3 regions of the Aminobacter sp. MDW-2 genome follow, and region 3 is predicted to be linked to each of the others. Evidence: predicted binding sites of a transcription regulator. Region 3 holds the regulator's gene; each other region holds the start of a gene.

Region 1 (5,242 bases), 2.9 Mb from region 3:
GTTCCTTGGGTTCAAGGACCGCTTCGGGATTGAAGCTGTTGTTGGAGCCGTCGCCGCGAGGGATGACGTTGGCGATCTTGCAGGCAAGGTCGTCGACCTCGAACTCCGTGATCCGCCGGGCTGCGCTGCGGCCGGAAAGAAGCTCTTTCCAGCCGTGCTCGTAGCCCATGCCGAACGGTGAAAGCAGGCCAAGGCCTGTGACGACCACACGCCTCATCGCAGGCACCCCTGACAATTCGCGATCGCTCAGGCCGAAGCCTTGTCGATGTACTTCACGGCGTCGCCAACGGTGAGGATGGTCTCGGCCGCATCATCGGGGATCTCGACGCCGAATTCTTCTTCGAAAGCCATGACGAGCTCGACCGTGTCGAGGCTGTCCGCGCCCAGATCGTCGATGAAGCTCGCAGCTTCCGTCACCTTGTCGGCGTCGACGCCAAGATGTTCGATGACGATCTTCTTGACGCGCTCTGCGGTGTCACTCATGTGGGCATCCTCAGTCTGGTGTTGTTAGGTCTTCGTTAGCGGGCGGATTGCCGCTAATCAAGCTGTAATCTACGCTTTCCCAAGCGCTCGGGCGGCGGTCGGGTTTCGTCCTGGCCACCTGATGGAGCGCGGCAATACACGAAAAATTCACCGCGTCCAAGGCAAAAGGGCCGGTTATCCCGGCCAATCGGCCAATCAGATCCCAATCAGATCCCAAATCAAATCATTGCCATGCCGCCATTGACGTGAATCGTCTGGCCGGTGACGTAGGCCGCCTCATCGGAGGCGAGATAGGCGACCGCCGAGGCAACTTCCTTGCCGGTGCCCATGCGCTTGGCCGGGATCGCCGCCATGATCGCCTCTTTTTGCTTGTCGTTGAGCTTCTCGGTCATCGCCGATTCGATGAAGCCGGGAGCGACGCAGTTGACGGTGATGTTGCGGGTGGCGATCTCCTGGGCCAGCGACTTGGAGAAGCCGATCATGCCGGCCTTGGAGGCGCAATAATTGGTCTGGCCGGGATTGCCGGTGACGCCGACGACCGAGGTGATGTTGATGATGCGGCCATGACGGCGGCGCATCATCGGATGGGTCAATTCGCGCGTCAGGCGGAACATCGCCGTCAGGTTGATCTCGATGACGCTGTCCCAGTCGGCATCCGACATGCGCACGAACAGGCCGTCCTTGGTGATGCCGGCATTGTTGACCAGGATGTCGACGCCTTCGAGTTCGGCTTCGGCCTTCTGGCCCAGCGCCTTGACCTCGTCGCGGTCGGCGAGATTGGCCGGGAACAGCTTGACCCGGTCGCCGAGTTCGCCGGCCAGCGCCTCGAGCTTTTCGATGCGGGTGCCGTGCAGGCCGACAATGGCGCCCTGGCTGTGCAGGATGCGGGCGATTTCTTCGCCGATGCCGCCGGATGCACCGGTGACGAGTGCCTTGCGGCCGGTCAGATCGAGCATGTCTCTTCCTTTATCTCAGCGCGGATCATTTTGTAGTCTATCAAGGTGTTCCTGCAATTCTCTCCAACACAGGTAGTAAAACATGTTTCCATATTGCCTCATGGTTTCGTCAGCTCTCGTCGAAACGAAAACAAGCTGAATCATGCTGGATACAAAAATGGAAAAGGAGAGAAAAATCTCAAATATCAGCATCGTAAAGGCAACCATTCCAACCAGCTGGATTGCAGGACTTCCTGCCGGCTGATCTTGAAATGCGAGCCAGGAACCGATCGTCCAAACCAAAATTGCGGCCGCGGTTACAAACCACAGTTTAACAGTTTGTCGCCGCGTAAACACCGATGCTCCTAGGCGAGCGCGGCAATCGCCGCCTCGACATCGGCCGGATTGTTGACGGCTGACGTCGCGATCTCCTTGTTGATGCGGCGGGCGAGGCCCGACAGCACCTTGCCGGCGCCCACTTCATAAAGCGTGGTGACGCCGTTGTTGCCGAACCACTCGACGGTCTCGGCCCAGCGGACACGACCGGTGACCTGCTCGACGAGGCGGGCGGCGATCTCTTCCGGATCGGTGATCGGCGTGACAGAGACATTGGCAACGACCGGCACGACCGGCACGTTCTTCTTCACCCCGGCCAGCGCTTCGCGCATCTTCTCGGCAGCGGGTGCCATCAGCGCCGAATGGAAGGGGGCGGAGACCTGCAGCATCAGCGCGCGCTTGGCGCCCTTGGCGGTGCAAAGGGCCGCGGCACGCTCGACCGCTGCCTTCTCGCCCGAAATGACCAGCTGGCCGCCGCCATTGTCATTGGCGATCTGGCAGACCGAGCCCTGTGCTGCCTCGGCACAGGCGGCGTCGACGTCGCCCTGTTCGAGGCCGATGATCGCAGCCATCGCGCCCTGGCCAGCCGGCACCGCCGCCTGCATGGCGTTTCCGCGGATGCGCAGCAGGCGTGCCGCGTCGGCGACCGAGACGAAACCGGCGGCAGCAAGGGCCGAATATTCGCCGAGCGAGTGGCCGGCGACGTAAGACACCTTGTCCTTGAGCGACAGGCCGCGCGCTTCCAGCGCCCGGAAGGCTGCCATCGACACCGCCATCAGCGCCGGCTGGGCGTTGGCGGTCAGGGTCAGCGTCTCCTCAGGCCCTTCCCAGATCAGCTTCGACAGCTTTTCACCGAGCGCGTCGTCGACTTCCTCGAAGACGCGGCGTGCCTCCGGAAAGGCATCGGCCAATTCCTTGCCCATGCCGACGGCCTGGCTGCCCTGCCCCGGAAAAGTGAATGCAACGGCCATGTTGGTCTCCTGGCTACTTGCCGCATCGACCCGAACCGGAATCGGTTTTTCGGGCTTCGGCGGGCAGACATATCACGAGGTGCTGCGCCGGACGTCGTTGGAACCGGCGGCGCGCCATATCGTTGTGCCTCTGGCGCAATGGATACCGTCAAGTCAAGCCTTGAGGGCTTTGGCACCCCTCCGGGGCAAATAATCACAGAGAATTAATGCGAAAAACGTTTTGTTTGCCCCATCCTTCTCAATTTTGCCATATGCGCTAGGTTTTCGATGACAGTTTCGTGACGGTTGCGTGACGCCGCTGTCCAGCGTTCGAGGAAATTGAGTTGGCAAAGCTGTTCGCGACAGGCAAAGCGGTCGCCCGCGACGAGGAAAACGAGGCTGAAGCACTCAGCCGGCGTGCCTATGCGCTCGGCGTGCTGCGCTCGGTGATGATCACGCTCGCCGTCTCGGCGGTGCTGGTCTTCGCCATCGAATTCGTCGCCCGCGGTTCCTTCGTCGACACGCTCAATTTCTTCCAGCAGCCGTTCAAGCCGAGCTGGACCACTGTGGCGCTGTTTGCACTGCTGATCATCGGTTTCGACGCGCTGCTCGGCCGGCCCTATAACGGCCTTCTGGTCGTAGCACCCGTGGCGCTGGCGCTGGCCTTCGTCGGCCACCAGAAGTCGCTCTATCTCGGCGATCCGCTCTACCCGACCGATTTCCTCTATATCAGGCAGATCGTCGAACTGATGCCGCTTTTGGTGCGCGAGCGGCCGCTCGCCGGCATCGGCATTGCGGTCGGCCTCATCGGCGGCATCTCGCTGCTGGTGCTTGCCTGGCGTTACTGGCGCCGCCGCATGCCGGCGCTGTCGTTCTGGGCGCGCATGTCGCGCCTGGCGATCGCCATTCCGGCGCTGGCCTTCTTCGTCTCGATCATGGACTACGCCACCTTCTCGTGGACGCGCGACCGCCTGCAGATCATCCCGATGATGTGGGACCAGAAGGAAAACTACGCCTCCAACGGCTTTGCCATCGCCTTTGCGCTCAACGTGCCGATGGCCAAGGTCAAGGCGCCGCAGGGCTATTCCGACAAGGCCATCGACGCCATCGCGGCACCGTCGCAGGCAGCCGCCGTCCTGCCCGAGGAAAAGCCCGACGTCATCATCGTGATGAGCGAATCCTTCTGGGATCCGACGCGGCTGCCCGGTGTTTCGATCACGCCGGATCCGATCCAGAACGTGCGCGCCGCGCAGTCCGGCCACGTCTTCTCGCCCGAGTTCGGCGGCATGACCGCCAATGTCGAGTTCGAGGCGCTGACCGGCTTCTCCAACGCCTTCCTGCCGGCCGGCTCGATCCCCTACCAGCAATATGTCCGCGCGCCGGTGCCTTCGCTTGCCACCTTCTTCAAGAGCGAAGGCTACGACACCAAGGCCATCCATCCCTTCGGCAGCTGGTTCTGGAACCGCTCGTTTGTCTACAAGGACTTCGGCTTCGATACATTCCTGTCGGAAGAGAACCTGCCGCCGCTGGAAAAGCGCGGGCCTCTGGTCTCCGACGCCGCGCTGACCGAAGAGATCATCCGCCAGGCCGACGCCACCGACCACCCCTTCTTCTTCTTTGCCGTCTCGCTGCAGAGCCACGGCCCCTATGAGCCGAACCGCTACAGCGACACCACCCACAAGGTCGATGCGCCGACCTCGCAGTGGACGCGCGATTCGATCCTGACCTATGCCGAAGGTGCCTCCGATGCCGACCGTGGCCTGAAGCGGCTGATGGACTGGGCCAGCAAGCGTGAACGCCCGACGGTCATTGCCTTCTTCGGCGACCACCTGCCGCCGCTCGGCCCCGTCTATGTCGAGACCGGTTTCATGAAAGAGCCGGTCGCCAAGCGCAAGGCGCCGCTCGACGAGATGCTGGTGCAGCACGAGACGCCCTTGGTGGTGTGGTCGAACCGCACCGGTGCTGCGCGCGACATCGGCTCGATCAGCCCGGCCTTCCTGCCGCTGCACGTGCTCGAGACCGCCGGCATCAGCCACCCCTACTACACCGGCTTCCTCGGCGACCTGCATGACCGCTACCGCGTCGTCGACCGCAACATGCTGATGCCGCGACAGGGCCAATCGGTGTTCGACTGGTCGCGCCAGAAGGAACTCGACCCGGCGATCCGCGATTTCCGCTGGCTGCAATATGACATGATGTTCGGCAAGCGCCGCGGCGCCAAGGGCTTCTTCCCCGAGACCGTCGACAAGGTCGTCGCCAACCGCACGCGCTCGCCGCTGTTCGTCCGGGACGAGGCATTCAGCTGAGCCAAAACCGGCTTGAAAAGGCCGGTTTCTCATCCCGGAAGCCTTCGGCTGAGCATCGAAATCGGGCGCAAAAAGCCCGCTTTCTCATCCCGGAAGCCTTCGGCTGAACATCGAAATCGGGCGCAAAAAGCCCGATTTCTCTTCCCGGAAGCCTTCGGCTGAACGTCGAAATCGGGCGCAAAAGCCCGATTTCTCTTCCCGGAAGCCTTCGGCTGAACGTCGAAATCGGGCG
Region 2 (5,242 bases), 1.7 Mb from region 3:
GCCGGATCTACCTGCCGGTCTATCCCTGCTGCCACCACGACGAAGATGTCTTCGGCCTGGTCCAGCAAGCCTGCGGCGCGCGGCAGACCCGCTTCCATGTGGTCGGCCTCTACCATTTCGCGGCGGCTCTGACCGCTGCGGAGACGACTGATCTGGCAGGATTGGCGGAGCGGTGGCGGCGGCGCGTGTTGGCCGAACTGCCGGTGACGTCGCTGGCGGTGATGGCGACGAACGACGACCTGGCGCTTTCCGGGCGGATTGTTGCAACGATCCCCGTGAGTGGCGAATAGGCTGTCGGGTTGCCGCCCGACAGCCTGTTTTCGCGGGATGGCAAGAGGCCTCAAAGATCGTCCGAACTTTTTTCCAGCTCCGCCGTGAACCTTCTTCTCCAGCCCCGACACACACGATCGTGGCGGCCGGTGAGCCGCAAGATCAAAGTGTCCCAGAGGAGAACCGAAATGAACATGACCAACACCATCATCCGCTCGTCGCTGATCGCGACGCTCGCACTTTCGATGTCGGCCTTTGCCGGTGCTGCATCGGCTGCCCAGCTCAAGGCCCGCGTGCCGGCACCGCCGCCGCACCAGCTCGGCCTCAAGGCGCCGGGCGGCGGACAGACCCACGGCCATGTCGAGACCTGCAACAACAAGGCGTCGTGCAACCTGATGATCTCCTATTGCATCAGCCATGGCGGCGACTGGGAGGAGACCGGCACACCGGGCCCGCAGGGCGAACCGCAGAAGGGCAAGTGTACCTATCCCTGATGGAATCAGGGGTTCCCAAGACCTGAAGCCAAGCGCCCTCCCGTTTCCGGACGGGAGGGTTTTTGCGTCGCATGGCGCCATAACGTTGGAGCGTGTCGCCGCTCTGCTTGACGTTGGCGCGGCATTCGGAGCAAATCGCCGGACATTTGTGGGAGCTTGCCTGAAAAATGTCCGTCGTCGGCCTTTCGCTGCTCGGTTTTTCGACCGTCATCTTCCTGATCGCTGCGATGGTGGCCAAGACCTGGGGCGTCGAGCCGACCATCGGCAAGCTGGTGGTGACGCTGATCCTCTATTCGCTGGGCAACCTGATCATGCTGCGCCTGGTGCGCGACTTCGGCATGTCGGTGTCATTCTCGCTGTCGGCGGTGATCCAGTTGATCGCCGTCAACGCGGTGGCCATCATCTATTTCGGCGAGAGGCTGAGCGGCATACAGGGCATCGGCGTCGGGCTCGCGGTGGTGGCGGTGGCGCTGATCACGCTCGGGCCGGCGCTGGCCGGAAAATGAAAACGGCCGCTGAACGCGGCCGCTTCCCTCAGGCACAAAGACTTCTATCAGACGGCGATCTTGCCGCCGCCCTGCCTGGTGATGGCGACGACGGCCGGTCGGACCGGCATATCGGGCTTGAAGTCGGGCCAGCGCGTCGACAGGTCCTCATAATAGGACGGACGGCCAAAGCCTTCCCAATCCTCGCCACCGTCGGCCGGATGCTGGACGGCAACGAATGCGGTCTGGTCGTCGGGCGTGAACAGCGGGCCGCACATCTCGGCGCCGACAGGCACGCGGAAGAACAGCTTCGAGGTGGCGCGCGCCGCGCCCTCGGTGTCGACGGCCCACAGGCCGTCGGTGCGGCCGGTGGCCTTGGGCGAATTTCCGTCAGTCGACACCCACAGGCGGCCGGCGGAGTCGACGGCGCAGTTGTCGGGCATTCCGAACCAGCCATTTTGGGTGGTCGAAGTCGAAAATGACGCGCCGACCTCGGCGACCGACGGGTCACCACACTTGAGCAGCACTTCCCACTTGCCCTTGGTGGCGGTGAAATCGCTGCCGTCCTCGATCAGTTCGATGATGTGGCCGAAGGCGTTTTCGGCGCGCGGGTTGGCAGCGTCGACCTGGTCGGCCTTGCGCTTGGTGTTGTTGGTCAGCATGACATAGACCTTGCCGTTGACGGCATTGGGCTGGATGTCCTCGGGGCGGTCCATCTTGGTGGCACCGAGCAGGTCGGCGGCGCGGCGCGTCTCGATGACCACGTCGGCCTGGCTGACAAAGCCGTTGTCGGCCGTGAGCGGGCCGTCGCCCTGGACCAGCGGCAGCCAGGCGAAGGTGCCGTCCTCGGCGAATTTGGCGACGTAGAGCGTGCCGTCGTCGAGCAGGTCGAGATTGGCGGCACGGTCGTCGGGGTTGAACTTGCCCTTGGTCACGAACTTGTAGACGTAGTCGAAGCGCTCGTCGTCGCCGAGATAGAAGACGACGCGGCCGTCGCTGGCCACGATGGATTCAGCGCCCTCGTGCTTGAAGCGACCGAGTGCCGTGCGCTTCTTAGGCAGCGAGTTCGGGTCGTTGACGTCGACCTCGACGATCCAGCCGAAGCGGTTGGGCTCATTCGGTTCCTTGGAGACGTCGAAGCGGTCGTAGAACTTGAACCACTCATAAGTGCCTTCCGGCACGCCGAGGCGCTTGTAGTTGGCGGCCTCCGGATGATCGGCCGGCAGCTCGCCACCGAAATAACCGTGGAAGTTTTCCTCAGCCATGATGTAGGTGCCCCAGGGCGTGACGCCGCCGGCGCAGTTGTTGAGCGTGCCGTACACCTTGGTACCGGTGGCATCGGCATTGGTCTTCAGGCGATCATGGCCGGCGGCCGGGCCGGTCAGCTGCATCTCGGTGGTCGAAGTGATGCGGCGGTTGAGCTTGCCGTCGCGGACCGGATGCCACTTGCCCGCTTCCTTGCGGATCTCGACGATGGTGCCGCCATGGGCCGCCATCTCGATGTCGACGCGCTTCTGGTCCGCTGGCGCGACCTCGATCTTGCCCTCGACGATCTTGACGATGCCGGGGAACATCAGGTGCTCGTTGGTGTATTCGTGGTTGACCACCAGCAGGCCGTGCTCGGACGAGCCTTCGAGGGCGATATAGCCGACATAATCGTTGTTGTAGCCGAACTGCTTGGCCTGGGCTTCCGCCGACTGGTTGGTCGGATCGAATTCGGGCGCGTCGGCGAAGATCGGATCACCCCAGCGCAACAGCACGTCGGCGTCGTAGCCAGCGGCGACGTGATGCTTGTCGTCGATGCCGGCCTCGATCTCGTCGAAGGCAAAAGCGGAGGCAGAGGCGGCGCGGGCGTCGTCGGCGAGCAGGATTGCGATGGGGCTTACGGTTGCGGCGATGGCCGAGACGGCGAGCGAACCCTGGAGGAAGCTGCGGCGGGAGAAGCGCTTGGCGATGATGTCGCCCATGGTGCGGTTGTCGGTCGGGTTGTGACCGGGACCGTCATTCTCCTCGAGCATCGAGGTGCGGAATTTCTGATCATGGGGCTGGTTCATGGCGTCGACCTCTGGCTGGGGTGTTCGGCTTGGGGTTCGCCGAGACCGCTAGTTGCCGTGCATAACAACAGCATGACAGATTGGCCGAAAATCCACAGCACCCAAAAACGTGACCTGAGTGCTCACGCGAGTTGGTTTGCTGCGACCTTTTGCATTGCATGCCTTTTCTTTGGGAAAGCCATCCCCACCTGTTGCGAATGGGTCGGGAAGCGGCCATCCCAAGGGCAGAACAGCCCCGAGACACGGCAGGACGATGCAGCAGAGATTGTGGAACAGGATCGAGTTTTCGCTTTTGGCGGCGGGCATCATCATTGCCGGCGGCCTGTGGGGCTTCGTCGAGTTGTCGGAGATCGCCCGCGACGCCGCACCGCACGCCTTCGATACCGACATCCTGCTGTTCTTCCGCGCGGCCGGCAACACCGCCGATCCGATCGGCCCCTCCTGGGTGGAAGAGGCGATGCGCGATATCACAGCGCTGGGCAGCGCCTCGGTGCTGATCTACATCACCGCGATCAGCATCATCTATCTCGGCATGTCCAGGCGCTGGGGACCGGCGCTGTTCGTATTCGTCTCGGTCGCCGGCGGCCAGGTGCTGTCGAGCCTGCTCAAGCTCGGCATCGACCGCCCCAGGCCCGACCTCGTGCCGCATCTGGCGCAGGTGCACACGATGAGCTTTCCAAGCGGCCACGCCATGCTATCGGCGGTCACCTATCTGACGCTGGGGGCGCTGCTGGCACGCTTCCTGCCCGGGCGGGCGGCGACGGTCTTCGTCTTTGCCATCGGCATCCTGACCACGCTCATGGTCGGCATCAGCCGCGTCTATCTCGGCGTGCACTGGCCTTCGGACGTGCTAGCGGGCTGGTGCGCGGGCTTTGCCTGGGCGACTTTGTGCTGGCTGATCAGCCGCCGCTTCATGCGGCCGGCCGAGGCCGATGAATGATATGGGGCTCAGGCATCAATAATGATGCTTGAAACATCATCATGAATGTATGATACATTCGTGATGCGGATCGAGACGGGACCACCTCAGTGATCACAGCCGCACAGATGCGCGCCGCAAGAGCGCTGGCAGGCATCGACCAGAAGACGCTCGCCGAAATGGCCGGTGTCTCGGTGCCGACGATCCAGCGCATGGAAGCAAGCGAGGGCGTGGTGCGTGGCGTGGTCGATACGCTGACCAAGGTCATCCAGGCGATCGAAGATGCCGGGGTGGAACTGATCGGCGAGAGCGAGACCGGCGGTCGGGGCGTGCGCCTGAAGAAGAAGGCGTGAAGCTTCCGGCTATCCGCATGATGTAGTCGCGACGGCGACCGCCGACAGTCTTGCCGACGAAGCCGCCGCGTTTCCAGTGGTGCGGATGATGAATGCGGGCGGCAATCCAAGGCGATACGGATCAGGGAAGCACGGGCAACCGACTTTCGCGGAACTGTTCACGCCCAAGCTGGTGACTGTTTTCCGCGAGGGCTATGGCGCGCTGCAGTTCAAGGCCGACGCGATTTCGGGGCTGACGGTGGCAATCGTGGCTCTGCCATTATCGATGGCAATCGCCATCGCATCGGGTGTGTCGCCTGACAAAGGGCTGTTCACGGCAATCGTCGGCGGCTTCATAGTCTCGGCTCTCGGCGGCAGCCGCTTCCAGATCGGTGGTCCGGCAGGCGCCTTCATCGTTCTGGTGGCGGCAACGGTGGCGCGCGAAGGCGTGGACGGGCTGATCCTCGCCACTGTCATGGCTGGGGTGTTCCTGGCGGCGATCGGCTATCTCCGGCTCGGAACCTACATCAAGTTCATTCCCTATCCGGTGACGGTGGGTTTCACCGCAGGCATCGCCGTGATCATCTTCGCCAGCCAGATCAGCGAGATGTTCGGACTGACGCTCAGCGGCAAGGAACCGGGTCCGCTTGTGCCGAAGTTGATGGCACTGGTTGATGCGATGGGCACG
Region 3 (5,242 bases):
ATCATTCTTCTCATCTTCCTCATGGCCATGAACATCGTCGCCATCGTCCTGCGCCGCCGCTTCGAGCGCCGCTGGTAGGGCATGGACAAGGAGCATCCTGCTATGAACATCATGACCGAAAAATCCCTCGACGACGCGGTGAATGCTGAGATGAACGCCAGAACGAACGAAATCATCAAGATGCGCGGCGACAAGGTGACCGTGCACTATGGCGAGAAGCAAGCGCTGTTCGGCGTCGATCTCGACGTTCGCCAGAATCAGGTGACGGCGCTGATCGGCCCGTCGGGCTGCGGCAAGTCGACCTTCCTGCGCTGCCTCAATCGCATGAACGACACCATCGACGCAGCCCGCGTCGGCGGCAAGATCACACTCGACAGCGAAGACATCTACGATCCCAAGATCGACGTCGTCGAGCTGCGCGCCCGCGTTGGCATGGTGTTCCAGAAGCCGAACCCGTTCCCGAAGTCGATCTACGAGAACGTCGCCTACGGCCCGCGCATCCATGGTCTCGCCAAGAACAAGGCCGAACTCGACGTGATCGTCGAGAAGAGCCTGCAGAAGGCCGCTCTGTGGAACGAAGCCAAGGACCGTCTCAACGAGCCGGGCACCGGCCTGTCGGGCGGCCAGCAGCAGCGCCTGTGCATCGCGCGCGCCATCGCCGTTTCGCCCGAGGTGATCCTGATGGACGAGCCGTGTTCGGCGCTCGACCCGATCGCCACCGCCAAGGTCGAGGAGCTGATCGACGAACTGCGCGAGAACTACACGATCGTCATCGTTACGCACTCGATGCAGCAGGCGGCGCGCGTGTCGCAGCGCACGGCGATGTTCCACCTCGGCTATCTCGTCGAGGAAGGCCCGACCGACAAGATGTTCACCAACCCCGACGACAAGCGGACGCAGGACTACATCACCGGCCGCTTCGGCTGAGTGGGTTTCGTCGCGGCACACGATACGAGGAAGAAATCATGGGCGAACATACAGTCCGGTCCTTCGACGAAGAACTTCAGCACGTCGACCAGCTCATCCGCGACATGGGCGATCTTTCTGGCGCAATGGTGGCCGGCGCCATCCGCGCGCTTCTCACGTCCGACCAGGCACTGGCGCAAAACGTCGTTGCCGACGATACGATCATGGACGCCAAGCAGCGCGATCTCGACAATTCGGCGATCACGCTGATCGCCAAGCGCCAGCCGATGGCGCAGGATCTGCGCGCCGTGGTCGGTGCCATCCGCATGGCGGGTGACCTCGAGCGCATCGGCGACCTCGCCAAGAACATTGCCAAGCGCGTCGGCGCCGTCGGCCAGTCGCCGACCCCGCGCAATCTCTCGCATTCGATCGATGCGATGGCGCAGCTGGTGCTCGGCCAGGTTCGCGGCGTCGTCGATCTCTATGTCGCGCGTCAGGCCGAGGGCCTGAAGGATCTGCGCGCCGACGACCAGAAGATCGACATCCAGTACACCGCCGTGTTCCGCGAACTCCTGACCTACATGATGGAAGATCCGCGCAACATCACGGCCTGCACGCATCTGCTGTTCTGCGCCAAGAACCTCGAGCGCATCGGCGACCATGTCACCAACATCGCCGAGAACGCCTATTTCGTCGTGACGGGTACGCAGCTGCCGCTGAACCGGCCCAAGGTCGACGAGACCACGACGACGGTTCCGGCCTGAGCATTTCCGCAACCGCATGCGTTTGGCGCGGGGGCGCTGCATAGGTTAAATCAGCGCATGGTCCAGAAGCGGCCATGCGCAAGGACAAGGTATAGCCAATGATCGCTCCCAAGGTCATGGTCGTCGAAGACGAAGAGCCGCTGGGCGTGCTGCTTCGCTACAATCTCGAATCCGAAGGCTATCAGGTCGAGGTCGTCACGCGTGGCGACGAGGCCGAGATCCGGCTCCAGGAAAACGTGCCCGACCTGCTGGTGCTCGACTGGATGGTGCCGGCGCTGTCGGGTATCGAACTGTGCCGCCGGCTCAGGATGCGTCCCGATACCGAACGCCTGCCGATCATCATGCTGACGGCGCGGGGCGAGGAAAGCGACAGGGTGCGTGGCCTTTCGACCGGTGCCGACGACTATCTGGTCAAGCCGTTCTCGACGCCGGAATTCATGGCGCGCGTCAAGGCGCTGCTGCGCCGGGCCAAACCCGAGGTGCTGTCCTCGGTGCTCAAGGTCGGCGACATCATGCTCGACCGCGAGTCGCACCGCGTCTACCGCAAGAAGAGCGAGATCAAGCTCGGGCCGACCGAATTCCGCTTGCTCGAATTCATGATGCGGCACCCGGGCCGCGTGTTCTCGCGCAGCCAACTGCTCGACAATGTCTGGGGCGAGACGATCTATATCGACGAGCGCACCGTTGACGTGCATGTCGGGCGCCTGCGCAAGGCGGTCAACAACGGCCGCATGCCTGACGTGATCCGGACCATCCGCGGTGCCGGCTACGCCATCCGTGAGGACTGAGCCGCTTCGGGCTCTTTCCGCTCAGCTAGAGAGTTTCCGCTTTTCTTCGAATCGCGGAATCTCTCTATGTCTTTCTTTTTGAGCAATTCCGGACGGAAAACCGCTGCACACTTTTCCTGGAATTGCTTTAGGCGACGTCGGCATCGGCACGGCGTGGAGCCGTGCCTGCGGCAAAGACCTCCTGATCAACGGCAAGCAGCGCGCGCATCATCGCGCCCTCGCGTTTGAGTGGAACCTCGTTGGGTTCGGTGTCGAAGGAGATCGCCTTCGAGTGCAGCCCGCCCGCCGTCTTGGCGATGGCCGCGCGCACATGTGGCTCCATGATGTCGAAGGCGGTTGCGCCGACGCCGACGAAGGCGAGGGGGGCGGGGTCGAACAGCGCAAACATCGAGCCGAGACCAAAGCCGATGGCTTCGCCGGCCTTGCGGAAGGCCTCGCGTTCGGGGCCATCATGGTCACGTGCCGCATCGGCCACGGCCCTGATGTCGTCGTCGGACAGGTCGGCCAGCGGCTCGGCATTCTCGTCGCCAACCCTTGCGTTGCGCCAGATGGCGTAGTTGCCGGCATAGGCCTCGATGCAGCCGCGGCGGCCGCAGCGACAAAGCGCGCCGTCCGGGCGATGGATCATGTGGCCGAACTCGGCACCCGACGACTGCGTGCCGGTGAACAGCTCGCCCTTGATGACGAGGCCCATGCCGATGCCGTGCGAGAGCAGGATGGCGATGAAGTCGTCGCGATAACGCACCGGATCGCGCCAGCGCAGGGCCTCGGCGATCATGTTGCAGTCGTTCTCGACCGACACAGGCACGCCGAACTCCTGCTCCAGCCGGTCGGCGAAGGGGATGTCGTCGTAGCGGGTGATCGGCGACCACAACAGCTTGCGCGAGGCGGCGTCGGTGATGCCCTGGACGGCGATGGCGATGCGTAGGACGGCGCCGCCCGAAACGCCGGCGCCGTCGATCAGGCGCCGGACCATTCCGACGCATTCGTCGACCAGCGCCTCCGCAGGCATCTGCTGCGTGACAAGCCGCCGGGTCTCTTCGGTCACGGTGTTGCCGGCATAGTCGATGACGGCGGCGGACAGGCTGTTGAGCGAGAGCACGACCGCAACGACAGACGCAGCGTCGGCATCGAGCATCAACCCGACCTGCGGCCGCCCCCGTTTCATGGAGACGGGTTCGCTGAACTTGGCCTCGGCAAGGATGCCTTCTGATATGAGATCAGAGGAAATCGTCGAGATCGTCGAATGGCTGAGGCCGGTGGTGGCGGCGATTTCGGTGCGCGATGGCTGGCTGGCTCGGCGAACCGCGGATATAACCATGGCGCGGTTGCGCCGTCTCAGATCGTCGTGACGTATGCCGACCGACATGTGCTCGTCTTCCTCCCGGCGAAGCGCTGCCCTTCTTAAGCGGCAGTCCCTTACGCGCCAAGTGATTGTGACAGAGCCAGCGCCAAATGTCTCCATTTATTTCGGGCTCCGAAAAAAATAAGGAGCGCTCGCGAAACCATGTTGACAGTGGCCAGGCATTGAGTCAGTATTTTTTCGAGGCTCGAAAAAAAGAGCTTCTCCAAGGGCTATCGCGAAGTAGGCGCGCCCATTGGGCGCAGGGAGGAAATAATGAAAAAGTTTACCACCGCCATCCTGGCGGGCGTTGCCATGACTCTGTCGCTTACGGCAGTGGCTTCGGCAAAGGACAAGGTCATCGGCGTCTCCTGGTCGAACTTCCAGGAAGAGCGCTGGAAGACCGACGAAGCCGCCATGAAGGCAGCCATCGAGGCCGCCGGCGACAAGTACATCTCGGCTGACGCGCAGTCGTCGCCGGCCAAGCAGCTGACCGACGTCGAAAGCCTGATCTCCCAGGGCGCCAACGCCCTGATCATCCTGGCTCAGGACGCCTCGGCCATCGGACCGGCTGTCGACAAGGCCGTCGCCGAAGGCATTCCTGTTGTCGGCTACGACCGCCTGATCGAGAACAAGGACGCCTTCTACCTGACCTTCGACAACAAGGAAGTCGGCCGCATGCAGGCCAAGGGCGTGTTCGCCGCCAAGCCTGAAGGCAACTACGTCTTCATCAAGGGCAGCGGTGCAGATCCGAACGCCGACTTCCTGTTCGCCGGGCAGATGGAAGTGCTCAAGGAAGCCGTCGACGCCGGCAAGATCAAGAATGTCGGCGAGGCCTATACCGATGGCTGGCTGCCGGCCAATGCCCAGAAGAACATGGAACAGTTCCTGACCGCCAACGACAACAAGATCGACGCGGTCGTGGCTTCGAACGACGGCACCGCCGGCGGCGCGATCGCAGCGCTTCAGGCACAGGGCCTTGCCGGCTCGGTGCCGGTGTCGGGCCAGGACGGCGACCATGCCGCGCTGAACCGCATCGCGCTCGGCACTCAGACCGTCTCGGTGTGGAAGGACGCGCGCGAGCTCGGCAAGAACGCCGCCGAAATCGCCTCGCAGCTCGCCGATGGCAAGAAGATGGAAGAGATCGCCAACGTCACCAAGTTCAAGACGCCTGGCGGCCTCGAGCTGAACTCGGTCTTCCTGACGCCTGTTCCGATCACCAAGGACAACCTCAACGTCGTCATCGACGCCGGCTGGGTTGGCAAGGACGTGGTCTGCCAGGGCGTGGCGGCCGGTTCGGTCGCAGCCTGCAACTGAGATCGGTTCGATCCGGTCGGTCAAACGCCGCGGCTTGCCCGCGGCGTTTTTCAAAAGCGCCCGCTTCATGACATGGCGGATTGACCCTATCATGCGCACACCGGCTGCCGCTTAGACGGATATCC

Evidence for each region. Region 3 encodes PhoB, which activates phosphate uptake and scavenging genes when phosphate is short. Its sites were predicted from a motif close to TGTCATNNANCTGTCAT; they were not measured.
Region 1: a site for PhoB is predicted at 2,993-3,009, ahead of H5P29_RS23545 (LTA synthase family protein). Genes of this name have one in related genera too.
Region 2: a site for PhoB is predicted at 3,365-3,381, ahead of H5P29_RS00310 (PhoX family phosphatase). Genes of this name have one in related genera too.

Annotation. Positions count from the first base shown of each region.
Region 1 covers NZ_CP060197.1:4,754,597-4,759,838, forward strand. Annotated here, with positions in the region: gene fabF (beta-ketoacyl-ACP synthase II) at 1-217, opposite strand, end outside; gene H5P29_RS23530 (acyl carrier protein) at 247-483, opposite strand; gene fabG (3-oxoacyl-[acyl-carrier-protein] reductase) at 702-1,439, opposite strand; gene fabD (ACP S-malonyltransferase) at 1,784-2,725, opposite strand; gene H5P29_RS23545 (LTA synthase family protein) at 3,154-5,010, shown strand.
Region 2 covers NZ_CP060197.1:62,034-67,275, forward strand. Annotated here, with positions in the region: gene H5P29_RS00295 (hypothetical protein) at 1-290, shown strand, start outside; gene H5P29_RS00300 (hypothetical protein) at 459-764, shown strand; gene H5P29_RS00305 (hypothetical protein) at 932-1,270, shown strand; gene H5P29_RS00310 (PhoX family phosphatase) at 1,318-3,303, opposite strand; gene H5P29_RS00315 (phosphatase PAP2 family protein) at 3,557-4,243, shown strand; gene H5P29_RS00320 (helix-turn-helix domain-containing protein) at 4,333-4,575, shown strand; gene H5P29_RS00325 (SulP family inorganic anion transporter) at 4,661-5,242, shown strand, end outside.
Region 3 covers NZ_CP060197.1:1,788,256-1,793,497, forward strand. Annotated here, with positions in the region: gene pstA (phosphate ABC transporter permease PstA) at 1-78, shown strand, start outside; gene pstB (phosphate ABC transporter ATP-binding protein PstB) at 103-927, shown strand; gene phoU (phosphate signaling complex protein PhoU) at 966-1,670, shown strand; gene phoB (phosphate regulon transcriptional regulator PhoB) at 1,769-2,458, shown strand; gene H5P29_RS08770 (ROK family protein) at 2,586-3,827, opposite strand; gene xylF (D-xylose ABC transporter substrate-binding protein) at 4,077-5,117, shown strand.